Regions from separate parts of the Clostridium sp. Marseille-P299 genome, predicted to be linked through region 1. Evidence: predicted binding sites of a transcription regulator. Region 1 holds the regulator's gene; the other holds the start of a gene.

What was found. Region 1 encodes LexA, which represses DNA repair genes until DNA is damaged. Its sites were predicted from a motif close to CNAACANNTGTTNG; they were not measured.
Region 2: a site for LexA is predicted at 5,883-5,896, ahead of BN4220_RS09895 (putative DNA modification/repair radical SAM protein). Genes of this name have one in related genera too.

Annotation. Positions count from the first base shown of each region.
Region 1 covers NZ_FJVE01000007.1:2,083,821-2,099,651, forward strand. Annotated here, with positions in the region: gene BN4220_RS17015 (N-acetylmuramoyl-L-alanine amidase) at 1-6, opposite strand, end outside; gene BN4220_RS17020 (hypothetical protein) at 344-811, opposite strand; gene BN4220_RS17025 (LysM peptidoglycan-binding domain-containing protein) at 1,018-1,374, opposite strand; gene BN4220_RS17030 (kinase to dihydroxyacetone kinase) at 1,605-1,856, shown strand; gene BN4220_RS17035 (winged helix-turn-helix transcriptional regulator) at 2,091-2,441, opposite strand; gene BN4220_RS17040 (TIGR04076 family protein) at 2,548-2,886, shown strand; gene lexA (transcriptional repressor LexA) at 3,095-3,709, shown strand; gene rsfS (ribosome silencing factor) at 3,835-4,191, opposite strand; gene yqeK (bis(5'-nucleosyl)-tetraphosphatase (symmetrical) YqeK) at 4,191-4,787, opposite strand; gene nadD (nicotinate-nucleotide adenylyltransferase) at 4,833-5,435, opposite strand; gene yhbY (ribosome assembly RNA-binding protein YhbY) at 5,456-5,755, opposite strand; gene obgE (GTPase ObgE) at 5,866-7,155, opposite strand; gene rpmA (50S ribosomal protein L27) at 7,216-7,503, opposite strand; gene BN4220_RS17080 (ribosomal-processing cysteine protease Prp) at 7,557-7,877, opposite strand; gene rplU (50S ribosomal protein L21) at 7,898-8,206, opposite strand; gene BN4220_RS17090 ((2Fe-2S)-binding protein) at 8,374-8,694, opposite strand; gene ybaK (Cys-tRNA(Pro) deacylase) at 8,932-9,402, opposite strand; gene BN4220_RS17100 (ribonuclease E/G) at 9,509-10,693, opposite strand; gene BN4220_RS17105 (TIGR03936 family radical SAM-associated protein) at 10,791-11,648, opposite strand; gene BN4220_RS17110 (TIGR03960 family B12-binding radical SAM protein) at 11,769-13,634, opposite strand; gene BN4220_RS17115 (bifunctional diguanylate cyclase/phosphodiesterase) at 13,796-15,831, opposite strand, start outside.
Region 2 covers NZ_FJVE01000007.1:367,827-383,657, forward strand. Annotated here, with positions in the region: gene BN4220_RS09870 (ABC transporter permease) at 1-899, shown strand, start outside; gene BN4220_RS09875 (ABC transporter permease) at 965-2,758, shown strand; gene BN4220_RS09880 (ABC transporter ATP-binding protein) at 2,915-3,925, shown strand; gene BN4220_RS09885 (ABC transporter ATP-binding protein) at 3,927-4,964, shown strand; gene BN4220_RS09890 (hypothetical protein) at 5,046-5,630, shown strand; gene BN4220_RS09895 (putative DNA modification/repair radical SAM protein) at 6,022-7,791, shown strand; gene BN4220_RS09900 (TIGR03915 family putative DNA repair protein) at 7,836-8,621, shown strand; gene BN4220_RS09905 (hypothetical protein) at 8,831-9,169, shown strand; gene BN4220_RS09910 (GNAT family N-acetyltransferase) at 9,235-10,407, opposite strand; gene BN4220_RS09915 (phenylpyruvate tautomerase MIF-related protein) at 10,579-10,923, shown strand; gene BN4220_RS09920 (putative ABC transporter permease) at 10,920-11,321, opposite strand; gene BN4220_RS09925 (CYTH domain-containing protein) at 11,561-12,058, shown strand; gene BN4220_RS09930 (sensor histidine kinase) at 12,344-14,719, opposite strand; gene BN4220_RS09935 (response regulator transcription factor) at 14,765-15,460, opposite strand; gene gdhA (NADP-specific glutamate dehydrogenase) at 15,799-15,831, shown strand, end outside.

The DNA of each region.
Region 1 (15,831 bases):
TCTCATTTTACTCACCTATTGCTAATCTTAACTTTTTGTTTACTATCTAACAATAGTTGAAAAAAGTGTTATAAATGTGTCATACTTTTATTAAATATAGGTCATTTTCTTTATTTTTGTAGTATTTTGGATTTATTTGTATCATGCTACTAATTTGTATTGATCATTTACTTTTTTTGTAGCTTCATATACATTACCAGAAACAAATCGCAGTCCAAGCATACACACGACGCTATCAATAAATAAATCAGACCAATATCTTAGCATTTTTATACAATGGATATTTTTCTACAAATAAAAAAGACTGTTGCTTATTCACAACAGTCCAAATATATCAAATTTATTAGGTTGTACTATTTTCATTGAAAAGATCAGGGTTTAAAACCTTAATGGATAATAAATAATCATCAAATGCATCGGATTGAAATTTCTCTGGAATAATTTCTTTAACTCTCTCAAATATCTCGTTGTCTGTTAATAATGTTTTGCTAATATCATCGATTAAAGTATCAAGTTCTGAATTCCACGTTTCTTTATCGATATATTCAAATAAGATTGCATTATCTTCAGGATACTTTTCCTTTAATAATCGAAGGTCATAATCCCAAATAACTTGATATTCATTTAAGCCCTTTTCTTTCGCACCAGATTTATCAATCATTTCTTGCAATTTTTTTAATGTGGTATCTGTTTCTTGTTGCTCTAAGTTTCTTTCAATCAAACGATTTATCGTAAATGTTGTCTCTGTTAAGATAAATAATATAAACAACAAGATTAGAATTTTTCCATATTTTTTTAAAGTTTTAAGCATTCTTTGAGTCTCTCCTTATCGTATAATAAGATTATTATACCTTAAATTGCAGGATTTGAACACTTATATTTTTATAAAATATATTGTTTCTATTATTATATAAATTTTATATATTATAACATTTTTCACACAACTTCATTAGTATCTTTATAAATTTGATTAAACATAGAATTTAATATGATGATAGATAAATACATCTTCCTCTTTTAATTAACATCATAATAATAAGGAACAATAATGTATTTTCCTGCATGAATTTCTTCGGTATACAATCTATTACTTTTCTTAATCTCTTCTATGTAAACTGGTATACTTTCATACTCTTCTGTATAATATTTAGTTGCAATACTCCATAAAGTATCGCCTGGTTCTATTAATATTGATGTAACCGTTTTTTTTCTTACACCTGATTTTTGAGCAAAAACATTATGTGACATTACAGATGATAATAACAAAACGAGTGAAACAATAAGTACAAAGCCAAATACCTTTCGATTAAAAATCACCTCTAGTGATGTTATCGTTTTATCCATTGTATTATTTCTTTGATTTACCTGAACCATAATAGTACCTCCTTTGTTATCGAACATACATTCCCGAACATATGTTTTCTAAATTATATCGAACATTCATTCGATTGTCAATATATATTTTTGTTAATAGGAAAATTGAGGTAGTAAAATAAATACTTTCAAATTTGTTAAACACTGGTATAATAGAATTGTTGTTACATACAGAAAATCATCATATATTACGTAACTACAGTAATAAACTAAATATAAGGAGAGGAATTATGCTTGAATTTAAATTTGATACTCAATTATTAATCGAAGGTCATGATCTTTCGGAAGATAAAATCAATGAATATATTACACAAAATTTTGAAGGCGATTGTTTACTTGTCGTTGGAGATGAAGATTTGATAAAAATACATTTTCATACCAATTCCCCATGGAAGGTATTGGAGTACTGCTCCACTCTAGGCGATATCTACGATATTGTTGTAGAAAACATGGAGCGTCAAGAAAATGGATTACAAGGCTAAGAAGTATTACTTATACTTTTTATACGAATGATATCAGCCTTATGTAATATCGAACATAAAATCAAGAAATTACGATTACACAAGAAAAACCCCTTTCGTTAGATTTTGTCTAACAAGAGGGGTTCACTTTATCCTTAAAGAACATTTTGGTTTTTTATATAGTAGTCTATTGTCTTTTATTAATATATGTTAAACTATGCGTTGAATCTATGTTTTAATCTATGTTTTAATCTCTTATTTTGTAGAATCTCCCATCTTGTTTGCCTCTCCCCACTGGCACATAGATTCCATAATTGGATATAAAGATAATCCCTTTGGTGATAAGGAGTATTCAACCTTAGGTGGGATTTGAGGATATTCTTTTCTTATTATGATTCCGTCATCTTCCAATTCTTTTAATTGTACACTTAAAGTTTTATAGGATATCGTGCCTATTAATCGTTGTAATTCATTAAATCGAACTGGTTGAACTTCAATTAACCAATATAATATAACCATTTTCCATTTCCCACCGATTACAGATAGAGTATAGCCAAATGGTGTGTCATCTAGCTTTTTTATAGATTTAAATTCCTTCATACTCATATTTACACTTCCCTTCTCGTAAGTATGTGACAAAAAAGTGCGTACTTTTTTTTGTAATTCAACTTATTGTACAATAAAAGCATAACATCGTAAAGGAGAATAGATTATGAAAAAGTGTAAAATTGAAGTACTTAAAACAACCTTTGACAAAGAATTAGCTGAAGAATATGGGTGCAAAGGCTTAGGTAAATGTCCTATGCATAAGGTAGGCGATGTCTTCTACGGAGATTACGCAAAACCGGAAGGATTATGTGACGAAGCGTGGAAAGCTATGTACCAATATGTATTCGCTCTTTCCCATGGCAGTGATATCTTTTATTATGGAGACTGGATTGATAAACCAGGTGTGGCGATTTGTAGTTGTAACGACGGTCTTAGACCCGTTATCTTTAAAATAACAGCAACGGATGAAACTTCTGAAATAAACTATACGCCGGTAAACTAATATTTTACTAATTCATTTCATTTATTGTACCTTTGCATTTGAATAGACACTATTAAAACATACTGGCATTCTATGAATTATTTTTATATATCTTCTATTAAAATCTACATAAAACAAGATAAATAATTTACTATAAATACCGAACATTAGTTTTGCATTTTTCCTGACGGTATGATATAATATATAAAATCGAACGGAGGTACGATAAATGAGTTATGGTAAGATAAGTTCCAAACAAAAAGAAATACTTGAATATTTAAAAGCTCAAATTATAAATAGAGGATACCCACCTGCTGTAAGAGAGATTTGTGAAGCAGTTCATTTAAAATCAACATCATCAGTTCACTCTCATTTAGAAACACTTGAGAAGAATGGTTACATAAGACGTGATCCATCCAAACCAAGAGCAATTGAAATTGTCGATGATAATTTTAATATCTCACGTCGAGAAGTTGTTAATGTACCACTTGTAGGTACCGTTACTGCTGGTCAACCTATCTTAGCAGTTGAAAACATTGATGGGTACTTTCCTATTCCAACCGAATATATGCCAAACGAGGAAACCTTTATGTTACGTGTAAAGGGTGATAGTATGATCAATGCAGGTATCTTTAATGGCGATAAGATACTTGTACAAAAGCAAACTTATGCTAACAATGGTGACTTTGTAGTTGCATTATTAGATGATTCTGTAACGGTAAAAACATTTTATAAAGAAGGGGATCATTATCGTTTACAACCAGAGAATGATTTTATGGACCCAATCATCGTTACTGAAGTTCAAATATTAGGTAAAGTTATAGGTTTATTTCGTATGTTTTAAACCTTTTAAACGAAAAGCTGCCATACATATAGATTCTTATTCTGTAATCTACACGTATGGCAGCTTTTATCTTAAACTATAGGAACTAAACTCATATAGTTTTTTCTATTGCACATTCTACTCTATTATTTCTTTAAATCTTCTAAGGATACAGTATTACCGTCTCTCCAGATTCTTTCTAAATCATAGAATAAACGATCTTCCTTAGAAAAGATGTGAACAACTACATCGCCGTAGTCCATTAAAACCCATCCAGAAGAATGAACACCTTCAATTCTCTTTGGTTCAAAACCTTTTCTTCCAAGTGCTTCTTCTACTGCGTCTACCATGGCAGTTACTTGAGAAGAACTATTACCATTGGCAATAATAAAATAATCAGCAATAACTGAGATATTTCCAATTTCAATTACTCTAATATCTTCAGATTTTTTATCTTCAAGCGCATTATATGCTAATAATGCCATTTCTTTTGATTGATTCATTATAGATTCAACTCCTTTTTATAATATTCATATGTTGTCACTGTTAATTGATCAATTTCCCTTTGTGTACTCGATAAATATCGCAAGGTATTGTCAAGTGCATAAAAAACCGCTAAATCTAGCTGTTTAAATGCGGTTTCTCTAATAATAGCAAGGCTAGGAGTTGTTGGTTGATTTCTTCGCATCTCAATATAGTCTGCTAAAAATACGATTTTTTCAAGTGTTGACATATTAGGCCTTCCAGTCGTATGATTGGATATTGCAGCTAAAATGTCAGAATCCGTAATTCCATATTTATGCTCTGCATAATAAGCACCTAACTTACTATGAAGTAAAAATGTATTTCTCTCTTCCACTTCAGAAACTGGAAGATTCGCTTCTCTACATTCTCTTATAGCCTCTTCACCAGTAGTATATTTTGCGATATCGTGTAACAAACCTGCAGCCATAGCTTTACTTGTATCTTCACCATAGCACATAGCAAGTGCTACCGCTAAATATGCCACACTTAAAGTATGATAATAACGTTTCTTTGGAATTTCACTTGAAACACTTTCTTGAATTTCATCCAGTGCACTTATACTAAGTAAGCTCATAATATAACTCCCTTAATTGGTTTGGCTCGATTCTTGAAACGTTAACTATTTATATAAATTATTTTCTTTAATATAGGATATTACTTTTTCTGGTAGAAAATACTTCACTGAATTGCCTTTTTTCAAATGATTACGAATCATTTTCGAAGAAATATCAAAGGTAGGTACTTTTAAAAACTGTATATTAGATTGATATTTTTCATTCAGTTCATCTATTTTAATTAACATTTCATCCTCTGTTTTTTCGCCTCTTCCAGCAGCTAAAATCTCCGCTAGAGAGAGAACTACTTCTGGCCGATTCCAATGTTCTAATTGAAACAAAGAATCCCCACCGATAATAAAGTAAAACATGACATCCGGGTATTCTTTTGTTAATTGAAGTAAGGTATCTGCAGTATACGTATTTCCTTCTCGTTCAAATTCCACGGTTGAAAAAGAAAAATGGGGATTATCTTCAATCGCTAATTGAATCATATTTTTTCTATGCTCATTGGACACAATTTCTCGCAAAGACTTATAAGCAGGCTGATTGGATGGCAAAAATATAATTTCGTCCAAATCATACTGCTCATAAGCGCTCTCTGCTAAAATCAAATGGGCATAATGTATCGGATTAAATGTTCCGCCCATGATACCAACTTTTTTCATAAGACCTCCGTACCACTTTATTATGCTTTTGGAAGTTCAATCTTTTTCTTATCTTTTGATTCACGATATAAAACTATTTTCTTACCAATTACTTGTACTACAGTAGATTTTGTTCTCTCTGATAATACACTTGCAATCTCACGAGGATCATCAAGACAATTTTTCAATACTGATATTTTAATCAATTCTCTTGCTTCTAATGCATCACTAATCCCATTGGTAAGTTCTGGCGAAACACTTGATTTTCCAACTTGAAAAATTGGATCAATGTTCATTGCCAAACCTTTTAAATATGCTCTTTGCTTGCTTGTTAATGTCATATTTCCTCCATGTTGCCGCTTATCGACATCTTAATAATTGAAGAAGTATATAAAGATATTACTAGGATTATAATGTTCTATAACCCTTAGCGTTTATCCTTTTCTTCTCTTTATTTATAATAATCAAACTCTAAACCATACATTCGAACGGTATCGCCTTCCTGAATGCCTAGAGCCTCTAATTCATCAAGAATTCCATTGTCCTTAAGGAAACGTTGGAAGAATTCAAATCCTTTTTCAGAATCTATATTTGTATAACCTAACATACGTTCAATTCTAGGGCCTTCCACTACATAAACGTTTTCAGCCTCATCAAATGTTACGCTATATGGTTCCTCACTTTGAGTTAAGTTTTCTGGGAAGTATTCACGTTCAAATACTATTGGTTTTTCTTCAATACCTTTTAGCATTTCATTCACATGATAAAGTAACTCTTTTACTCCTTTACCACTAACAGCAGAAATTGGAAATACCTGAATTCCTTCAGATTCAAACGCATCCTTAATTCTTTGGATTGCTTCTTCCTCTTCTTCACCAAATAACACATCTATTTTATTTGCGGCAATTACCTGTGGTTTTTGCAACAATTCTTCATTATAGGATACTAATTCATTATTTATCTTTTTAATATCATCCACTGGATCACGACCTTCTGTACCAGCAGCATCTACAAGATGGATGATAACTTTTGTTCTTTCAATATGCTTTAAGAATTCATGTCCAAGGCCAATCCCTTCGGATGCACCCTCAATTAATCCAGGAATATCTGCAATTACAAATCCTTCCGTATCGTTTAAATCTACAACACCAAGATTTGGATTTAAAGTTGTGAAATGATAATTTGCAATCTTTGGCTTTGCATTTGTAACACGAGATAAAAATGTTGATTTACCTACATTAGGGAAACCAACTAATCCAACATCAGCAATCACCTTTAACTCTAAAGTCACGTTTAATTCTTGAGGTTTTTGACCTGGTTGCGCATATTTTGGAACCTGCATTGTAGCTGTAGCATAATGCTGATTACCTTTTCCGCCTCTTCCACCACGTAAAATAACTTCACGACGGTTTCCATGAGACATATCGGCAATTACTTTGCCGCTTTCTGTTTCTTTAATTACAGTACCTTCTGGTACTTTTAAAACTAAATCTTCACCGTCTTTGCCAGAACAGCGTTGTTTGCCGCCATTCTCACCGTCCATAGCAGAAAACTTTCTTTTAAAACGAAAATCTACGAGTGTATTTAATCCTTCGTCCACCTCAAATATGATATCTCCGCCTTTTCCACCGTCACCGCCGTCCGGTCCACCAGCAGGAACGTATGGCTCTCTTCGAAAGCTGACATGTCCATCGCCACCTTTGCCTGAGCGGATATAGATATTAGCACTATCTGCAAACATAAAATCACCTGTTCTTTCTAAAAAAGGGGCTGTTAAATAACAGCCCCTCGCTAAACTTAATTATTTTGCTTCTACTGGGTAAACACTAGCTTGCTTCTTGTCTCTACCTTTTCTTTCGAACTTAAGTACTCCGTCTACTAAAGCAAATAATGTATCATCACCACCACGTCCAACGTTAACGCCTGGGTGAATCTTTGTACCACGTTGTCTGTAAAGGATGTTTCCAGCTAAAACGAACTGACCATCAGCTCTCTTAGCACCAAGTCTCTTGGATTCGGAATCTCTACCGTTCTTAGTAGAACCAACACCCTTTTTATGAGCGAATAATTGAAGGTTCATCTTAAACATGACCTACACCTCCTTTATATACTAGGCTTAAGAATTGAAAATTAAGTTCAATCCTATGAAATAATCTGAATATATTCCTGTCCGTACTCTTCCATAATTCCTTGGAGTCCAAGGACTAAAGAATTCAATAACAATTCTGATACTGAACTTAGAGTAGAGACAATTTTGAATTCAACCGTTCCGCTTTCTTCTTCCACGTTATATTCATAAGTATCCGATGAAAATGTATCAATGGAATTCATGGCATTAATTACAAGAGCTGATGCAGCTGCACATACGATATCCTGACCATATTCAGCATATCCCGCATGTCCACTACATGAAAATCCGTAAATTCTGCCTTCATCATTATTATAAATTGATACTTTAACCATATCAACCTCACATTGGCTGATTAAGCATTGATTTTTTCAATCTTAACCTTGGTATAAGCCTGTCTGTGACCATTCTTCTTATGATATCCAGACTTTCTCTTGTATCTGTAGACAATAACTTTTTTGTTCTTGCCTTCTTCAACTACTGTTGCAGAAACACTAGCACCAGCTACTGTAGGATTTCCTACTACTAACTGACCATTGTTTACAACAAGTACTTCATCAAAAGAAACAGTTGCACCAGCTTCTACACCAAGCTTTTCTACTTTAATGATATCGCCTTCGGCTACTTTGTACTGTTTACCACCTGTTGCTATAATCGCGTACATATGGCACCTCCCATTATCATTACTCGCCAACTTTGGTGCCTGTTCAAAGAACAGAACTTTAAAACCTCGTTGTGCGGCACACTATGATATATTATCACAGTATGTATAAATTGTCAATTATATTTTTATATTAAAAACCAAAGATTTTTCAATTTTTGATTTTTTTCTTATCTACCAAGTTCAATTACATTTTGAATCAATGCTTTACATCTACCACATTGACTACCTGCACCAGTAAGTTCAACTACTTTTTCTACAGTATCTGCTCCATTGTTCACTGCATCAATTACAGTTTGCATGGATACATTTTTACATCCGCATAATGTAGATTGAATGTACTCAAGATTCTCTTTACATCCTTCACAGGTAGTACAAACTCCTGTCTTTTCTGCTATTTCTTCTATTGTACGTGCACCCTCACACATTGCTTTACGAATTGTGCTATATTCAACATTGTTTACAGTACATATAATACCCTTGTTTGCCATTTTCAAAACTCCTTTTAAAATTAATTCTATTTTTTCTTATTTTGTTAATCTGCGCAGTATAAAAGTTAAATGAATACATAATAAATTCAGAATTCAGATGATCTAACTGCCATGATTAAAACTTTTACATCGTTATATTCACGACGATGTAAAAGTTTTAATCATGGTAATTTATATACCTTTTCTCTGAATTTATTCAAGTATAGAATTGATTTTAAAACTACGAAGTTCAAGTTGTTACATAACGAAATCTGCCAGTTCAGCCTCTAGATAGTTAACGATTTGTTCTCGGTTAACTACCATTTGACAGCCCCTGACACCTGCACTTATTATAATTTCATCAAATAATATTGCAGTTTCATCTATATAGGTAGGAAATTTCTTCTTCATACCTACTGGGGAGCAACCTCCGCGAATATAACCAGTAAGTGAAAGCAGATCTTTCACAGGAATCAGTTCTATTTTCTTATCGCCAACAATATTTGCTGCCTTTTTTAAGTTTAATTCTTCGGCTACAGGAATACAAAAAACCATGTATCCCTTCTTCTCGCCTTTCGTTACTAAAGTTTTAAATACCTGTTCTACGGGTTGTCCCGTTTGCTCTGCGACATGTGTCCCAGAAAGATTTGCTTCATCTACTTCATATTCTATTGTTGTAAAATTTACATTTGCTTGTTCAAGTAAACGCATTGCATTTGTTTTAACCATGCCTTTATCCTCCAAATACTTCTTTCTCTATGAAAGGCAACCAAAACAGTCACTTGTTTAATCTTAAATTAAAAATCAAACAAAAAAACTATTTTATAGTTGTCGTTTACTTAATTTGTTCATAAAGTGGTTTTCTAATCTTCTTTCTTGTAATTTCTACAAGATTTAGAGCAGTCATATCAATAAGCATAGTCTTTACGGGATCTTGTCTTAAATATTCGTTTAAAGTATTTAATAAAAGTTCCTTATTCTCTTCTTTTTTCATATCAATAAAGTCTACAATAATAATGCCTGATAAATTACGAAGACGAATTTGTTTTGCAATTTCTTTTGCTGCCTCTAAATTAATTTTTAAGAAGGTTTCTTCCACATTCTTTTTCCCTGATACCGCTTTACTTGTATTAACATCAATTACTACTAGAGCTTCCGTTGGTTGTATGATTAGTGTTCCACCACTCTTTAACCATACCCTTTCTTTTAACGCATTCTCTATTTTAGATTCAATACCATAAAGTTTAATCAAAGGTAGCATCGGATCGGTATATAATTTTAGTTTATGAATATCCTCTTTTTGATAAGTTTCAAGATATTCCTTCATCTCAGAATACATATCTGCATCATCAGTAATGAAATTCTCTATTTCATGGGATAATCCATCACGAATGGAACAAATATAAGCCTTTGGTGTTTCATAAATTTTAGAAAAACGCAAGCGATGAATCCCATAATTTTTAATATTTTCATATAGGCCTAGAAGAACTTCAATTTCATTCTTAATTAACTCTTCTGATACAAAGCATGCATTAGTTCGAATAATAAAACCATATTGTCCAGAAATAAAAGGTTCCAATAATTTTCTTAAACGTTTCCGATCTTTATCGTTTTCTACTTTATTAGAAACACCAATTCCAGGCTTTCCATGGACTAAGACAACATATTTTCCTGTTAAATTAATATTCGTTGTTATAACAGGTGCTTTCGTCTTAACATCCTCCTTGGATATTTGCACAATCAATTCATCACCAATACGGACATGATCTGCTTTATGTTCCTGAGTATAAATAGGATGTGTTACCTCATTTAACGAAAGATAACACATCCTGCCATGTTCTATTTCTACAAAAGCAGCGTTGATATTCTTCACTATGTTCTTTACTTTACCAACATAGATATTTCCAAGTAAGGAATCCTCTTCTTCTTTTTCTACATTCACTTGAATCAATTCATTTTCTTCAAATAGTGAGGAAATGATTTTTTGATTCAACTTTGTAATGATTAATTTCTTCCCCATAATGACATCCATTCTTACGCATGTTTTTGCGTAATTAGGTTGATAGAAATATTTTTCTATCAACCTAAGTTTTTCTAATATTTATTTCTTGATTACTTTATTCATTAATGCTTAGCAAAGATATCAATTGTCTTTCAGGTAAAGTTCCTTCTGCAGTCGCTTTTTCAAGCATAACTTGTGTCATGCCACGTCTTGAAACATCCGCAAACATATCCATTCTATGAATTTGGTAAGCAAGTGGATTGTATTCTACACCTATAGAATTACAAAACGCTTCAATAATTAATTCTGGTTTAATGTTCGTTACACTACCAGCAGACAATTGTAGAAACACTCGTTTTCCATTCTCATAACGATCTGCATGGGCTAAACCTAATTCTCTAGGAAAGTTAGCAGTAGCTTGTAAAAATTCTGATTCATTTACACCAAATCCATAGATAAATGGTTTTATGTCTAACTCACGTTCTGATTTTTTAGATTTCTTTAAAACCGTAATGCTATCTTTTTCTAAGAATTCTTTTATCTTTAATTCAAATTCTTCTTTACTTAAAGCCTTTCCATCTTCGTTTAGTTCGTAGCCATCCTTAACAGAAACCAAATAGTCTGCTGCCGCTACTAAAGACATCGCTGTTTCACGTCTCTGATTTGGCAATGGATCTGGAATTACGCTAAGGTCTGTAATTAAAAATCCTTCCGTCATTTGTTCATTAAAACGTCGGATCATACTTTCCTTATCCTCGATTGTATTTAATTCAACATCCAAATACTCTCCATCACTTGTTAAACCAACGCCAAGTGGAGATGCAAATGACATAACTTGATGTGGATTAAATCCGTTACTATACACAACATCTAACTCTGCACGTCTGATTGCTTTTTGAAAAAATCTCATAACGTCCAAATGTCCAATGAACTTCATGGCTCCATATTTTGAAAATTTAACTCTTACATTCATTTTAATTCAAGCCTTTCAACTTTTATATACATGAACAAAAAACGTTCATAATCTATTTTTATCCAATGGGTATCCACAAAAAAGCTTGTAAATACCTCATTTTGCTTTCCTTATATCTTGCTAATTTCTAGCTTCTACGCAGACACCACCTTTAAATGCTGCTGCACCACAACCAGAACATGACTGACGACAATTTGGTGTAATTGTTTCTTCCTTCGCTCTTTTGTATTCTTTCCATAAAAATTGTTTTGTTACACCGATATCAATAAAATCCCATGGGAAAATTTCATCTTCGGTACGTTCTCTACTAGTGTAGAATGCTACATCCACACCATTCTTTTCAAATACACGCATCCAAACATCATTTTTAAAATATTCAGACCATGCATCATAAATACAACCTTCCATATAAGCATCATAAATGGAGGAAGCAATACGACGATCTCCTCTTGCAAAAAGACCCTCTAGTAAAGTTACATCTCCATCATGCCAGTTATAACGAATGCTCTTATAGTTTAATTGTTCTTTTAATTTTGCACTTAGAACACGACGTTTTCTCTTAATTTCTTCCGTTGTAGACATCGCAGACCATTGGAATGGTGTAAATGGCTTTGGAACAAAGAAAGAAGTTGAAGTTGTAATTGCAACTTTACCATCTCTTTGATCTTTAGGAATTGTATAATACTCTCTTGCGATCTTGTCCGATAAAATAGCAATTCCTTCAATATCCTCATCGGTTTCTGTAGGAAGCCCTAGCATAAAATAAAGTTTTACTTTATTCCATCCAGAAATAAACGCATCCATAGCACCTTTTAAAATTACTTCTTCTGTTAAGCCTTTATTAATAACATCACGAAGTCTTTGAGAACCTGCCTCTGGAGCAAAAGTTAAACTACTCTTCTTAATATCTTGCACTTTACTCATAACATCAAGTGCAAATGCATCGATACGTAAAGATGGTAAAGAGATATTAACTCCCTGCTTTTTAAACTCATCAATTAAAAAGTAAACCAATTCTTGTAGTTGTAAATAGTCACTTGAACTTAAAGAACTTAAAGAAATTTCTTCATGACCAGTAGAACGTATCATTTCCTTTGCTAATTCCTTTAATGTGCTTAAATCTCTTGGACGAATTGGACGGTATAACATACCTGCCTGGCAGAAACGACAGCCACGAATACATCCACGTTGAATTTCTAGAACAACTCTATCCTGAATTGCCTTAATATAAGGAACAATTGGTTTTTTCGGATAATACGTATTACTTAAATCCATTTCTACTTGTTTAAGTACTTTTTCTTTTGCATGAGGATTGTTTGGAGTGATTGCTTTTACTGTTCCATCTTCTTTGTAAGTAACATCATAAAAAGCTGGGACATACATTCCTTCAATTTCAGCAACCTTTTCAAGGAACTCCATTCTTGTCCCATTGGAGGCCTTATGTTCTTTATAAATATCCAAGATATCGTTATAAACTGTTTCACCTTCTCCAATATAGAAGAAGTCAAAAAAGTCTGCAATTGGTTCTGGATTATAGGAACATGGTCCACCACCAATAACAAAAGGATCTTTCTCTGTTCGATCTTTTGCATATAGAGGAATACCAGATAAGTCTAACACCTGTAAAATATTCGTATAGCACATTTCATACTGAAGTGTAATACCAAGGAAATCAAAATTCTTAATAGGATCTTGAGATTCAAGTGCAAATAAAGGAATATTTTCTTCACGCATTATTTTATCTAAGTCTACCCAAGGGGAATATACTCTCTCACAGTAGGTATCTTCTCTTTGGTTTAACATATCATATAAAATTTGCATTCCAAGATGTGACATACCAACCTCGTACACGTCAGGGAAACACATGCAAAAACGTATATCTATATTATTAAGATCCTTCACAACCATATTGACTTCATTGCCAATATATCTTGCTGGTTTATCAATTTTTAATAAAACTGCATCATCTAAAGCTAACTTTCTCATTTTTTTCCTTTCTTCTTGTAAAATACATATAATAAACATTAACATTATCAATTCAATAAGTAAAGCCTAAAGTATTATATACATTTTAGGGAAGAACTTCAAGTAGGTAACTTTTGTTCATACTTATATTTAACAGTCTATCCTTTTATTGATTTGAAAAGTTATGCTTCGCTTAGTCCATAGACCTGCTCTTTAAATTCGGCTTCCGATATCGGCTTAGAATAGTAATATCCTTGTGCAATATCGCAATTTTTTTCTTGTAACATTTCTACATGTTCCTTCGTTTCTACACCTTCACATACAACTTGAATATTGCATTTTTTCGCCATTGTGATAATACTTTCAATAATAATTTCACACTTAACTGCATCTTTGATATTTGACAAAAACTCTTTATCTAATTTTAATTCATCAATTGTAAGTTCTTTTAAAATGTTTAAGGAGGAATATCCACTGCCAAAATCATCAATGGATACTTTGATGCCTAAATTATGTAATTTTGAAATAATCGTTTTAATTTCATTAAATGTATCTGCTGGAATACTTTCTGTTATTTCAATAATAATATCCCCGGGCTCTATCGCGTACTTTTTTAGTAAATTACTAACATTATTTATATAATTTTCTTCAAATAACAAAATACGAGATTGATTTATTGATAACGGAAAAATATCCATCCCCTGTTTTCTCATCATACTTTGAAAGCGGCATGTTTCCTCTAACATATATAAATCTAGCTTTGATATAAAACCATTTTGTTCAAAAATAGGTATAAAATCTGTTGGTAATGTAATTTTACCATCTTTATTAACCCATCTTACTAATACCTCTCCACTACAAATGGTTTCATTTACCAAATCATATTTAGGCTGAATATACAGCTTAAATTCTTTATTCACTATACCATCCTTCATACGTTTTTCGATGTCATTTTTTTTCTCTGCTTCTCTATACATGACATCGTCATAAAAAGCGTACTGATTTCCATGTAAATCTTTTATTTTCTTTTTAGCAATGTATGCTCGATCTATCATTAAATTTATATCAGAATCATAAGAAAAAGTATCGAATAAGATGATTCCACAGTGACAATTTATTGGATAGCGTTGTTGGGGTAATAAATCAAAATCCGAAATCTTATTCATGATTTCTTCAACTCTTTTTGCTATTTTACTAGATTCTTGAGTATGTAACAGAATTCCAAATTTGTCCGATTCCCTATGATAAAAACATTCATCTTCATGTAGTTCTTCTTTTAACACATCTGCTATATGTCTAAGAAGCTTATTTCCTATTTGATATCCAAAGGAATAATTAATAAATTTAAAATCATGTATATCAAGTGCAACAAAGGAATATAGTATTTTATTTAAATATAACTCCGGCAATTTTTCCATAAATCCATTTTTATTAATTACTCCAGTAACAGAATTGTAAAATGCCATTCGATTCATTCGCTTATTACTTTTTTGAATAACCTTTAACATATATACGCTCATACACAGGAATAATAAAGTAATAAATATTATAATACCAAGAGTAAACATAGTTATTGGTTTAAGGGACGTTTTATAATCGGATAGCTTAACCATGCTAAGGGCATACCACATATTGTTATCATCGATTACATGTGAGGTGATATAATAATCATTATGAATACGTAGGGAACGACTTACTATATGATTATCTAGGGATATAAAATCCTGAACTTCTAAATTTAATTCCTCAAGATTATAAAGATCCTCAATCTGTTTGCCATTATTCTCATCTTCCGAAGCATCGATAACGATTTTACCATCTCGATCTATAATTATTATATTGGTTTCATCTAAACTATTTAAACGTTTAACAATATTTTTGTATTCTTCTAAGTTATCAATTGCTAGCACTGCACCGATCACATTCTCTTTATCATAAACGGGTGTAGCATAGCATATGGTTCCCTCTTGGGTAATATCATCTACAAACACATTATAAACCGTTTGATTCTCAGTAAAAATTTTTTCAAAATAGTCTAAGTGTTTCTTATAAGAATAGTCTTTACTAAAGCCATTGGCATCAACAGAAACCCCAGTTAAGTCTGTTCGAACATAGATTATTTTTGAAAAAATGTCTCTTTTTATTTCATTGGCTAGAAAATCTTTTATTTCATCTAATGAATCTTCTGGGTTTATGAATGATGCGATTGAATTTATGT
Region 2 (15,831 bases), 1.7 Mb from region 1:
TTCCAACTTCCTATATTGAAACAATTGCAAGAGAAAGAGCATCTTTACCAGGAGCTAAAAGTTATCAAGAATGGTTAGATCAATTAAATGCAGTGTACAATTTAGATGGCGGTATTATTGAAGGTTTCTTTGGTTGGCTAAGTAAAGTCGTAAGAGGCGAATTTGGTGATTCATGGTATTACAATATACCAGTTACACAAAAATTTAGTAGTGTTATTTGGGATTCCTTTATATTAGGATCAGTATCATTTGTATTGCAGATTATTATTGCGATACCACTTGGTATTTTATCTGCAAAAAAACAATATAGTAAAACAGATTATGCAATTACTGTAATTGCTTTGATTGGTATTTCATTACCATCATTCTTCTTTGCAACAATTTTAAAATTAATTTTCTCCATCCATCTTGGTTGGTTTGATTTATATGGTAAAGTTGGTAGATATTATGACCAATTAGATACTATGGGTAAAATACTAGATGTAACAAAACACTTTGTTTTACCGACAGCTACAATCGTTATTGTAAGTATTGGTAGCTTAATGCGTTATACAAGAACAAATATGCTAGAAGTATTAAATTCGGATTTTATTCGTACAGCTAGGGCAAAAGGGTTGTCAGAGCGTACTGTTATTAATAAACATGCATTTCGTAACACCCTTATTCCAATTGTAACAATCATTGGTGGTTCTTTACCTGGATTATTTGCAGGTGCAATGATTACAGAAACATTATTCCAGATTCCTGGAATCGGATATACATCATATCAAGCTATGACTGTTGGTGATATTCCATTCTATATGTTCTACATGGTATTTATGGCAGCGTTAACATTACTAGGTAATTTATTAGCCGATGTCTTGTATGCCGTAGTTGACCCAAGAGTAAGAGTTAGCTAGGGAGGTTACGATGAAGATGATATGGACAAATATAGTAGAAAACATGTCTTTTGCGGGAGGTAAAAATGGAAAAGAATAAGAAAAACATCAATTCCCCTGCAGGGAAGGTGAATACTACTAATCAAAATAAAGATAGTGCAGCGAAGGGAAATCAAAATGTTGCATTAGATGATGAATCAAGGGTTAAGGTATTATCCCCTACGATGCTCGTTGTAAAACGATTCTTAAGAAATAAACTTGCAATCGCAGGTACGGTTATAATATTAGCAATGTTTTTATTTGCATTTCTTGGCGGACTTGTGAGTCCTTATGATGAAAGTCAAGTATTCATGGGTTATGAAAAAATGAGCAAGGAATATGCAAGTGTTACTTTAAATAAAGAACTACGTTATACAGTAGTAGAAGGAAAAGAGTTTCCATCTGCTGCAAAAGCGGCATTACTTTTAGCTGTTAATAAAGGTGAAACAAGCTTTGAAACAATGGGAGTTAAATATACTCTAATCAAAGAAAGTGACAGCCTTTATAGAATTGTAAGCTTAAATCCAGTTGCAAGTGCTACCGTATTACGTGGAATGGTTAATATTACTGTTCCAGCAGGTAATAATTTACCAGGTAATCTTGAAGAGGCATTCCGTACTGCCATCAAAGATGGACAGACAAGTGTTGTAGTAGACAATGTTACTTATATGATTAGTCAAAACGGAAAAGAATATGTACTTGGTACAGCGGATGAAATTGCATTTGCATCTACAAAGATCTTTGACGTTTATGAAAAAGATACAGTTTTAAGTCATGGATTTAAACTTGCTGCTGAATTAGCGATTATAAACAATGAAAGAACTTTTAGCTTTGATGGTGTAGAGTATAGTGTTGAAATCGAAAATAATACAGCAACTATTAGCCGTTTAGAAGGAACAAATAAAATTCCATATGCAAACGTGTCTAACTTCTTAGCACAGCCAATTAGTAATGATGTATTTTTAGATATTTCATTTAAAACATTAATTGAAGATGCTATCGCCAATGGTGAGACAACTGCAGTAGCTACAAATGAAAATGGAGAAGAAGTTGTTTATACTATTACCCGTAAGAATGAACAATATACAGTAAAAGCTGATATTGAAACTCAAAAAATTAAGATTTATGAAGCACCAAGTAAATCACACTGGTTAGGAACCGACGCAAATGGTATGGATATCTTAACAAGATTGATGTATGGTGGTAGAATTTCCTTAATGATCGGTTTTATTGTAGTAATTATTGAAGCAGTATTGGGTGTAGTACTTGGTGGTGTTGCAGGATACTTTGGTAAATGGGTTGATAACTTAATCATGAGAATTGTAGATATCTTCTACTGTATTCCATCAATGCCATTGATTATTATTATAGGTTCCATCATGGACTCCATGAAGATTGATCCTCAGATCCGTATTTATTTCTTGATGTTTATCATGGGATTCTTAGGATGGCCAGGTATTGCTCGTTTAGTACGTGGACAGATTTTATCTCTTCGTGAACAAGAGTTTATGACAGCTACAGAAGCACTTGGTATTTCAGTACCAAGAAGAATTTTCAAGCACTTAATTCCAAACGTAATTCCTCAGTTAATCGTTATGCTTACAATGGGACTTGGTAGCATTATCTTAACTGAATCTACATTAAGTTTCTTAGGTATTGGTGTTAAATTCCCATTTGCTTCCTGGGGTAATATCATTAGTGCGGTAACTAATGTATATGTTATGACAAATTATTGGTTTGTATGGATACCAGCAGGTATTTGTATCTTATTAACTGTATTAGCATTTAACTTTATTGGTGATGGGTTACGTGATGCGTTTGACCCTAAAATGAAAAGGTAGGTGAATACGATGTTTAGTAAAAAAGGTAAAAAGAACGTTAACTACATTTCAGCCAAAGAGTCACGTCGTATTTCACGCGAAAACCGTAAAATAATGAACGAATTCGAGAAGAAAAGAAATCGTAAGAACGTTCCAAGAGAAGAATATATTACTGAAATGAAAGATAAAAACAATGTTGTTGAGTTTGATGATTTACACACATATTTCTTTACTGACATTGGTACTGTAAAATCCGTTGATGGTGTATCATTTAGTATACCTGTAGGTAAAACAGTAGGTGTTGTTGGTGAATCTGGTTGTGGAAAGTCAGTAACAAGTCTTTCATTAATGCAATTGGTTCAGCGTCCTCAAGGACAGATTGTTAGTGGTTCTATTCGTTTTAATAACGGAACAGAATGTTATGATATTGCAAAAACTCCTACAAAGGAAATGCAAAAACTTCGTGGAAATCAGTTATCTATGATATTCCAAGAGCCAATGACAAGTTTAAATCCGGTATTTCGTATCGGTGCGCAAATTGATGAAGTTATTGAACTTCACAACAAGGATAGAAAAGCAGACGAAATTAAAAAGCGTTCTATAGAAATGCTTGAACTTGTCGGAATTGCAAATGCTGAGGGTGTATATAGCATGTACCCTCATGAACTTTCCGGTGGTATGAGACAGAGAGTTATGATCGCAATGGCACTTGCTTGTAATCCAAAACTTATCATTGCAGATGAACCTACAACTGCACTTGATGTTACGATTCAAGCACAGATCTTAGACATTTTAAGAAGTCTTAAAGATAAAGTAAATAGTAGTATTATGTTGATTACACATGACTTAGGTGTTATTGCAGAAATGGCTGATTACGTAGTTGTTATGTATGCTGGTCGTGTAGTAGAAAAGGGAACCGTACAAGAGATTTTTAGTAATCCAAGTCATCCATATACAATAGGATTAATGAATTCTAAGCCAGTTGTTAATAAGCAAGTAGAACGTTTATATAGTATCCCTGGTAAAGTACCAAATCCTGTTGATATGCCAAATTACTGCTATTTCAAAGATCGTTGTGATCGTTGTATTAAAGCTTGTGAAGGTCAATATCCTGGAGAAATAAAGCTTTCTGACACACATGTAGTATCCTGCTATAGATATGCGGCAGAGAATAGTAAGGAGGTATAGTATGTCAGAGAATAAGAAAAAACATAACGGAATTGAAAACGATTATACTCCAATTCTACATGACGATAAATATATTCTAGAAATTAACGAATTAAAAAAGTACTACCCAATTAAGGGTGGTGCTTTATCCAAAACTTCTGGTTATGTAAAAGCTGTGGATGGAGTTAGTTTTAAAATAAAACGTGGTACTACAATGGGACTTGTTGGTGAGTCTGGATGTGGTAAGACTACAGTAGGTAGAACTATTTTAAGACTTCAAAGTAAATCTGGCGGTCAGGTATTATTCCATGGTAAAGAAGTGCATGATATGAATAAGAAAGAATTACTTTCTATTCGTCCTAAAATGCAAATAATTTTCCAGGATCCATATTCTTCTTTATCACCACGTTTACCAATTGGTGAAATTATTGGTGAAGCAGTTAGACAGCATAATATCGTACCAAAAGAAGAATATGAAGATTATATCGATAGAATTATGTCAGCATGTGGTTTACAGCCTTATCATAAAGAGCGTTATCCACACGAATTTTCTGGTGGTCAAAGACAAAGAATTTGTATCGCTAGATCTTTAGCATTAAATCCTGAGTTCGTTGTTTGTGATGAGCCAGTATCTGCACTTGACGTTTCTATTCAGGCGCAGATCATTAACTTATTAAAAGATTTACAGAAAGAGTTCAATTTAACATACTTGTTTATTTCACATGACCTTTCTGTAGTTGAGCATATTGCTGATACCATTGGTGTTATGTATTTAGGAAATATGGTGGAATATGGTGATAAGGTTGATGTATTTAGAGAACCATTACATCCATATACACAAGCATTATTCAGTGCAATACCAATGCCTGATCCAAATGCTAAGATGAACCGTATTATTTTAAAGGGAAGCATACCATCCCCTGCAAACCCTCCAGCAGGATGTAAGTTCCATACAAGATGTGGACACTGCATGGATATTTGTAAATCAGTAGTACCAACAGATAATGAAGTTAGACCTGGACATTTTGTAAAATGTCACTTATATAATACGAATAAATAATGCCAAACACATTCAAACTAGAGAATAGAGTAAAAAGCATTAAATAAGCTCATTCTATAGTTTGAAAGAAGGTGTTATTCTATGAAGAACAAAGAGGTCCCCCCTGGAGAAGATGCCAATATTATGGAAGGTAACACAAGAGATGATAATATCATATATTCTTATATATCAAATCCTGTGGACAAACCATATATCATTGGCGGAGAGGAAATGATAAAAGTTACACCTACCTATCATAATGCAAAGGATTACGATGGTGTATCTTTTGAAGATATGGATATGGAAGAGATGGAAAAGGAACTTTTAACAAACTCAAAAGGATACCGAGAAAGTAAGGAAGAATCAAGTATTACTAGAGAAACTACTTATTTTGGGGTGGATGAGAAAGACATGACAAATAATTCGTTAGATCGTAATAACTCTAAGGATACTACATTTGATGAGAATCAAAGAGTAGCGGATATGAATGTTGAGGGAATGCCTTGGTATACAAACGAACCAGACGAGGATGAACGACTCAAACGTTTACTAGAGCCTACATTAACGAAAAAAGAAACAAGGCATTTAATATTTAATGCCATGTTAGCTGCTTTGTTAGTAGGTAGTGTATTTATATTTGGTTTATTTCTTTTTATTTTATTTTGTACTAAGATATGGTTTGTATAAAACTAATAGTAGTAAAATTGAATAATGGTATCAAAAAAGCATGAAATGTTGTATTACAATATTTCATGCTTTTTTGTTTTTTGAGAAATTCAGGTGTAAAAATCCCTGTGTATTGATGGAAAAGCTATTTGCCTCCATGTTACATACATTCATTTTTCTATATAAAGCAGAAAAATCCACCATAAAAAATATATAAAGGGAACATATATTCGATTTTCCTTGATTTTAAAAAGAAAAAATGCTACAATATAACAAACATATGTTTGTATTTTATGCGTTAATTCATACATAATAATAGAAGGTGAATTTTAGAAGACAATAAGCTTTTTGTTAGTTCTTCTATCAATATAAAAGCAAGCTAAATTTAATTTAAATATTACAGGTGGTTAATATGGTAATTCAGGAATCCATGAGTATGGAACAAAAACTTTCAATATTAGCAGATGCAGCCAAGTATGATGTCGCTTGTACATCTAGTGGCGTTGATCGTGGAGGAAAAGAAGGTAGCATTGGCAGCGCAATTGCAAGTGGTATTTGTCATACTTTTTCAGCGGATGGAAGATGCATATCATTATTAAAGATACTTTTTACAAATGAATGTATATATGATTGTAAATATTGCATTAATCGAGCTTCCAATGATGTACCAAGGACAACGTTTACACCTGAGGAAGTATGTAGTTTAACGATGGAATTTTATCGTAGAAATTATATAGAAGGACTTTTCTTAAGCTCAGGAATTTTGCACACACCTAACTATACCATGGAGTTGATAGTTCAAACACTCCGTATGCTTCGAACAACGTATAACTTTAATGGATATATCCATTGTAAAGCAATTCCTGGTGCTGATAGGGATTTAATCGAGCTTGCTGGATGGTATGCAGATCGTATGAGTGTAAACTTGGAATTGCCAACAGCGGAAGGCTTGAAGCGTTTAGCACCACATAAAAACAGAAAGAATATATTAAATCCAATTAGACAGATTCAAGATGGAATCGAGGAGAGCCAAACAGCCTTAGGAATGATGGGTGGTAATAAAGGAGCTTACTGGCATACGAGAAGAAAGCTTGAAGGCAAGAGCATCGAGGCTAAAAGAGCAGAAGATCATGCAATGTACGTCAATCAATATACACCCAAAAAGACAAAACAAGAGTATGAAGACCGAATCCTTCCCGAAAATTCTGATGGAAAATTAAAAAATACAAACATTAACGATACAGAAAATAAAAATACGAACAAGTATGAAGTAAAAAATAATGATATAAAAAATGGTAATATAAAAAATAGTAATATAGATTATGATATAAAAAATAGTGATGTAAAGAATAGAAACATAAATTATGATACGAAAAATAGTGATATAAAAAGTAATAGCTTAAAGCATTACAATACAATGAATGGTGATATAAATGATAATCATTCAAATATATCCCAAATAGTAACTAGAAATTCTCAGACAGGGCTTACGAGATTAAATCAATTTGCAGGTGAAAGAGGTTTTGTACCTGCAGGGCAGAGCACTCAGATGATTATAGGAGCAACGAATGAGAGTGATTATGAAATCGTATCTGTTGCAGAAGCTCTTTATCAGCGATTTGATTTAAAGAGAGTATTTTATTCTGCATTTATTCGTGTGAATGATGATAGTTCTCTTCCTGTTTTACAAGGGGGACCACCATTGTTACGTGAACATAGGCTTTATCAAGCGGATTGGTTATTACGTTATTATGGATTTGAAGCAGGAGAGCTATTAACAAAGGAACGACCTAATTTTAATGTATTTTTAGATCCGAAATGCAATTGGGCGATTGGACATTTGGAACAATTTCCGATTGAAGTGAATAAAGCAGATTATTATACATTACTTAGAGTTCCAGGGATTGGACCAAAATCAGCTGGTAGAATTGTTGGTGCTAGACGAACAGCAACTTTAAAATTTGAGGATTTAAAAAAAATGGGAGTTGTGCTTAAACGAGCCATTTACTTTATTACATGCAATGGTCAAATGATGTACCCAACAAAAATAGAAGAAAATTATATTACAAATCAGCTTCTTAACGTGAAAGAAAAATTACCAAGGCATCTAATTGATCCTGGAATCACATACGAGCAATTATCGTTATTTGACCACAAGAATTTTGCTAATTTTGTAGGTTAGTAGATATAAATGGATTCAATACGTAGGGAAAGGAATCGTAGAGAATGAAAAATATCAAGATATACCGATGTGAAGATAGTATCGATGGTATATTTACTGCTGTTTACGATGCTTGGGCATCCAAATATGGACATGATTATATTAAATTAGAGACAATAGATGATAATGCATGCTCAAATTTTGAATTATTTACAGAGTATATTGCCGTTAACACAGATTTAGAAAAATCTCAAAAAGTTTCTCGCTCAATTAAAAATAAAATTTCAGCGTATGCTTATGAGATGGTGATTCATGCAGCGTTATCAAACGATAGCCGAAAAGCAGATAGTATCTATCATTTTTTAGTAATAGGCTTTGCAATGGGAGAACAAGTAACAAGACATCTTGCAAATCCATATGTAGCAAATTTATTTGAGATGAATCGTAATGTGGGGAATGAAGTGCATCATTATAAAGGTTTTTTAAGATTTCAAGAGATAAATAATGAATTATTACTAGCGAAATTTCAACCGAAAAATAATATCGTTGAACTTCTCACACCTCATTTTGCAGATCGATTGTCCATAGAAAATTTTATTATATTGGATGTTAATCGTCGATTGGCATCTGTTCATCAAAAGCATATGCCGTGGTTTATGACCGTGCTGAGTAAAGAGAGTATGGAAGAATTATTATCACATGCTGATAAGGAAGAAGAATATGAAGCATTGTGGAAAGCCTTTTTTAATAGTATTGCGATATCGGAACGAGAGAATTATCAATGTCAGAGAAATCATGCACCGCTTCATATGAGAAAGTATATGATAGAATTTCAAGATAATAGCAATTAATCAAATCCTATCGTAGCAAAGATTAATAAACAGCTATGTGCATATAATAAATTCGAAAATAAAAAATTATATTCTCAATATAGAAAAAACGATAAAATTAAGCGTAAAAATTAGAAAAACCTAAGTTTTCTTCACATAATGTATAATGAACTTTCAATGTGGAATACTAAGCAAGTAAAGATAATTAAACTTGACAGGAGGAGTATTCCATGAAAAAGAAAGTTTTTATGATGATTGCTTTATGTATGATCTGCCTCTTCGGATTTACAGCATGTACAAACGGAAATGGCGGAACAGGAGCTGGTGGCACAACAACTGCTCCAACAACAGTACCAAATAATAATACTAACACAAATACGAATACTGGAAATGGTGTAACACATACGCCTACCACTGGTGCAGTTAACGGAAATACCAATGGAACTGGAACAGTTAATGACAATGGTACAGTTGGCGGTGCTGCAAAAGATGTTATTGATGGTGTAGATAATGCTGTTGATGATATTACAAATGGTATTGAGCACAATACTAATACAAATAAAAAATAGTAAAGTTTTATATAAAAGGAGCAGAAGTAGTTCGCTCCTTTTATATTGTATTATTTTACATTGTATTATATTACATACAAAAAACAATCCTTATCATTATGATTTATCTCTTTTTCTAGTTTCATCCCAAGTTTTGTTGCAACTTTTATTGATTTAATATTATTGGTATCAATAACTGCGATAATTCGATTGATATCTAAGTTATGTTTTGCGTAATTTATAACAAATTCAGACGCTTCCAAGGCATATCCATTGTTCCAATAATCATAGTCAATAAGATAACCCAATTCTATTTCGGTAATTTCGCCTATTAAACTATTTTGCAAGCCACATCTACCAATTAATTTACCATTATCTTTTAAAAAGATCCCCCAAATGCCATAACCATAAAAATTATACATATTACTAATATGAGATTTATGTTTTTCAAACTCAACTTCATATGGCTCATTCATATCATTGATAAATTTTAAAACATTTGGATTTTTAGACATAGTATAAATATCTTTAAAATCATTATTAGTAAGTTCGCGTATTATTAAACGATTTGTCATACCAATGGTTAGCGGTTCACCTTTAGAACGTAAATAAGTGTTATTTACAAATGTATAATTAATTTCTTCAAAGCCTTCAACGATAATGTCTGCAAGACTTAAATCTTGATTCCCTGAATTAGGATTATAAAAACCAATACAAGTGATTCCTGCATTTTTAGCAGCTCTAACACCGTTATTAGAGTCTTCAATGACAATTGCTTCAGATGGTAAAATCTTTAGTTCTTCGCATGCCTTTAAAAATACATCAGGAGCTGGTTTTGGATTTTTAAGATCTCTACCAGATACATATCGGGAAAAATAAGAGGTGATATCTAGTGAATTTGCCGTATCCATAATGGCGTCCATAGGAGAGGAGGAGGCAATTGCTAACTTCATATTATTGTTATATAAATTAATGATCAATTCTTTTATATAAGGGATAGCGGGATAACCATTTGTTTTTAATAATTTTTCCTTTTCTTGTTTGTTTGCTAATAAAAAATCTTCAATTGAATTACTTAATTGATATTTTTCTTTTAATACTTCAAACATATGTTTATCCGTACTTCCAATAAAAGATGAGAAGTATTCATCGTCAATAGAGACACCAAAGCGTTTCATAACATTAATTGCAGCTTGGGTATGTAATGGTTCACTATCAATCAATACGCCGTCCATGTCGAAAATCACAGCTTTTAGCATTTGTTTATCCTCCTTGAAATATTAAGATTATTGGCATTCTTTGAGCTTTTATGTCGAATAACATTTTTGACACCAAAAAGTGCATTTGTTATAATAATAACAGATGATTGATTCAAAAATCAAGGTTATGGATTTTTATAAATCACTGGATAAATTAAGGAGGTAATATATATGCCATTTATTAATTCTAAATTGAATTGCTCCATTACTGATAAGCAAAAGGCAGTAATAAAAGAGAAATTAGGGAAAGCAATATCGATAATTCCAGGTAAGTCAGAAGCATGGCTTATGCTGGGATTTGAAGATGATTATTCTCTTTATTTCAAAGGAAAAGATTTTGAAAAGCTTGCCTTTATCGAGGTTAAATTATTTGGAAAGGCAGAAAAAGCAGCCTATGATGAATTAACAGCTGCTATCTGCGAGATATATAAAGAAGTATTAGGGATACCAAAAGACTGTATATATATTACTTATGAAGAAATCAGTAATTGGGGTTGGAATGGTACTAACTTCTAAGATTTTCTAGTTAATAATTTTTCAAAAAACAAACCGGCTAGAAACCAAGCTGGAGCATAATCAATACGTATGACACCTTTAAAGTTTAGTTTTGCTTTACTATAATCCCAAGGACAAGCTTTTGCCTTTTTTAGTAAAGTACCTGTAATAAATTCGGTTACAAATATAAATAATGCATATACTGTACCACGTGTAACAGTACAACGGTTTTTTAATACCTTGCATAGTGGTGAAAAACATGCGGCTAGTCCATAAATAGGAAACATCCAAACAGAGGTGCGACATAGCAATTGCTTATCTTTATGTGAATAGATAGAGCTAAGACCTGTCCAAAAACATTCCATGCACCATCCGCTTAAGCCACATAATAAAAAGTCAGTAAAAAAATTCTTTTTCACAAGAGCACCGTGCCTTTCTTTTATATAAAAAACAATCGTATCCCAATGATTGTATTATTTGTAAAGCTTCCGTGCTTATACGAAAGAATTTTTACCAAATTAATAAGGAATTGAAATTAAGCGGGGTTGTTGAAAAATAGAATTGTTTCAATCTATTATAAACGGCCCTATTTTTTTATAAAAACCTTTAGTACAAATGTAGCTATGTTAAAAAGCATATTTTATAATGGAGATAACGAATGGAAATTGAGAGAAAGTTTACAATTAAGGAATTGCCAAAAGAATTAGAAAAATATGAAAAAAAAGAGATTGAACAAGGATATTTATGTATAGAACCTGTGGTCCGTATCCGAAAATCTGACGACGATTTTTATATGACTTATAAAGCAAATAAAAATATTGCTTTTAAGAATAATGAGGCTGCTTTGATTAATGAAGAAGTAGAAGTTCCGTTAACGAAAGAAGCCTATCTACATCTAAAAGAGAAAGTAGATTATCATATCATTGAGAAGACGAGATACATTATTCCATTGGAGAATAATCTAAAAATAGAGTTAGATGTATTTAAAGGATGTTTAAATGGATTATATTTTGCCGAAGTAGAATTTAGAAATGAAGAAGAAGCGAAAAGTTTTGAAGCACCAGATTGGTTTTTAGAGGATGTATCTTTTGATAAGAGATTTCGAAATAATTATTTGATTCAAATTGATTCACTTGAGGAATTAGGTTTAGCGTAAAGGAACGATAAATAAACTAGTGGGTCGATGAACAAGAGAGTGTGCATTTATTACAAGATACTTTCAAATATAGAACTAATAAAATAGGGTATCAATACTACATATAGTTAATATCTAATGTACTATTGATACCCATTTTTATTATAAAGGTATGACTAACTAAATCTTTAAACTTTATTTATCAGCCTTTAAGCTTTATTTATCAGCCTTTAAACTTTATTTATTAATCTTTAAGTTATTAAATCTAAGTTATTAAACTTAGAGAGTATTAGAATTAGGAGTTTCTCAGTTATCATTATCTAAATTTTTAAAATTAGACTGATCCACATTAGAGTTCTTAAAGTATGGAGTTTCTGTATCTGATTGATTCAAATTAAATTCATTAAAATCTGAGTTCTCAAAGCTTACTCTATCAAAATTTACATGGGTTAAATTTTCATTATCTTTCGAATAAATAGGTAAATTTACAACTGCTTTAAATAAATCACCGTCCAAAATAATATCAAAATCACCATGCTGTAGCGTTGCTAAACTTTTTGCAATGGATAAGCCAAGTCCACTTCCTTCAGAATTTCTTGATAGATCACCACGAACAAAACGTTCCATTAGTTCATCACCACTAATGCCTAATTTTCCTGCAGAAATATTTTTTACTTGAATCGTAGCATATTCCTCATTGCAAGAAACATCAACATAAACTCGAGTATTACGTAGCGCGTATTTATTTACATTGGAGAATAAATTTTCAATGATTCGATAAGTGCTTCGGCCATCTCCTAAAATGTAGATGTTCTCTTCAGGGACTTGAAATACTGTTTCTAAATTGTTTTCTGAAAAACGATCACTAAATTCTCCAATCGCTTGTTTGATTAATTCAATAATATTTAATCGTTCTAGATTTAGTGTTAATGCTCCAGAAGATGCTTTTGAAGCTTCGACTAAATCCTCAATTAATGTTTTTAAACGCCATGATTTTTCCGTTAAAATAGCTAAATAAGAATTAGCCTTTTCGTTCTCGAGGTGTTCCTTGTTTAATAAATCAACATAATTGATAATGGACGTTAAAGGTGTTTTAATATCATGTGATACATTTGTTATTAACTCGGTTTTAAGTCGTTCACTTTTAAGTTTTTCTTCTACAGCATTTGATAAGCCATCGCTAATTCGATTGATACTCTTAGCAATTGTTTTCGAAGGCTCAGAAAGATCTTTTGCTGGAATTTTCGCATTTAAATCCCCGTTGGCGATTTTTCTAGTCCCTTGAATTACCACATTCATATCTGCAAATGTTTTTATTAAACTAAGACATAGTAAACAAAAAATAAGGAATACAAGGAAAACATATATAAGAGGTTTATGGTAGGCAACTAAAAATACAAATCCTTGTAAAATTCCAAAAAACATTAATAAAAAGAGCAATCGAATTGCTACATGTCGATGAATTAACAGTTTAGAAATTGAACGTAAATAACATCTTATTTTATAAAAACCTTCCACGAATAAATATTTAAGTAAACTATGAAGAATGGAATGTTTATATAAAGTATGAGCTTTTAAACGTTTAACAAAGGTATCAAGTCCTATGATAAAAAATGTGTAAGTGATGACGAAAAATAAAATCATCCAAATAATTTCGTATAAACGCAATCGATAATAAGCATAAAATTTTAATAAAATAAAAATGATAAATATATAGGAAAAGCTAAGAATAATGGTTGCTATTTCCGAATAGAGTTTATCAAAAGAATTTAGGTAAACTCCAGTGTAACCTTTTTTATATCCTATGCAACATATGATTCCAATTACTGAAAGTAAAAATAAGATTCCCGTTACGATACTAATTTTTAAATTAATCTCATAACTAGCTCTTAGGGTTTGAAAATTTTCATATAAATTAGAAAATTCATCATTTTTATCATTTTCTGCATTACGGACAAAGGTATAGATGACATAATCATTTGGTTCATTTGATGTGTTTGCAACAATTGAATTAGATGTCTCTTCATCCTTTGAAGTAATCGTATATTTATTAGTTATAAAATCAACAATCCAATCAATACTTGAATCATTGATACTACTGTCGAATTTATTCTCAACGTTGGTAATATAACGGCTATTTTTTGTATTGATCACTAAGTATGCTGGAAACGTACTAATGGATTCTAGATATTTTTCAAATGATGTATCAGTTAACTCAATTGTTTCATCCTCTGCTTTTAGTAAATCAGCGAAATGAGGACTATAGTAGTATTCACCAGTAGTAGTATTTTTCACATAATAGTAAAAACTTTTACAATAATAATTTAATAGACGATTATAATATTCAAAGCTTTCCTGAGAAGCAGTATAAACACTATCAGAGGGACGTAAATTACCTTTTGCTTCACCATTCAATATGGAAAGAAGATCAGAAGTATAATAGATACTGTTAGGATCTGCAACAAATCCGTTTTCTTTATAGGTAATGTAAACAGCGGTACGCTCTGCATATTTTAGATATAACTGTTCAAATTGTCTGGTATCAGTATAAGAGGTCGCCTCCATAGAATAATGGTTTAAATAAGTTAACACCTTTATTCCACATAAGCTTGTAATTCCACTACTAATAAATGCTATGAGAATCAAAAAAACTTTAATGAATAAGGATTGTTTTAGTTTCATAATTGGTAAGTACCCTTCCATTCCTTAAAATAACGAGAGACTGGATTAGTCATATTTTTCAACTTTATATCCAATTCCCCAAGCAACTTTTAAATATTTCGGATCTTTTGAATTAATCTCAATTTTCTCACGAATATGTCTGATGTGAACAGCAACGATATTATCTACTCCAAAAGATGGCTCGTTCCATATTTGCTCGTAAATTTCTGAAATGGAAAAAACCTTTCCTTTATTTTTAACAAGTAATTTTAATAGGTTATATTCAATGGGCGTTAATTTGATTAATTCCCCATCAACGGTAACTTCTTTAGCTTCGTCATCAATTACTAAACCACCAGATGAGTAAATGTTCGTTTTTTCATTAATACTTCCTAATTCTGTATATCTGCGTAATGCAGATTTAACTCGAGCAATTAACTCTAATGGGTTAAATGGTTTTGTAATATAATCATCCGCACCTATATTTAAACCTAAGACTTTATCGCTATCTTCGGATTTTGCAGTTAAAAAGATGATTGGTAAAATGCTATTACTTTCTCTTAATTTTCTAGTAGCCCGCATCCCATCCATCATTGGCATCATAACATCGAGTAAAATGAGGTGAACCTCGTTATTTTCAACCATTTGTAAAGCTTCATAACCATTGTAAGCTTTCAGTACATTGTAGCCTTCTGTATTTAAATATATTTGAATTGCATCAACTATTTCTTTATCATCGTCACATACGAGTATTGTATACATGTTAATCCTCCTAATTACCTATTTCATTATACACAAAAATCCCATCATAAAAAGAGTTTATCTATATCATAACATAAGAATGTTAAAAAACGACAGTAAAAATAATTAAGAAATTATGAAGAATATAATTATTTTGCATAAAAATTAAAGAATTGCATATAATAAATTTGGAAAAAAATAAAAATATTATATATTATTACACTAACGTATTGACTTTTAAAAATATATTATTTTATAATAAGATAGAGCAAAGACAAAGGGGTAATTGCGTTTATTCGCTATACCTTTTTTTCTTTGCTTTTTTTCATTGATTTTATTTGTTTAAAGGAGATATGAATATGGGATATGTTGATGAAGTAATCGAAAGAGTA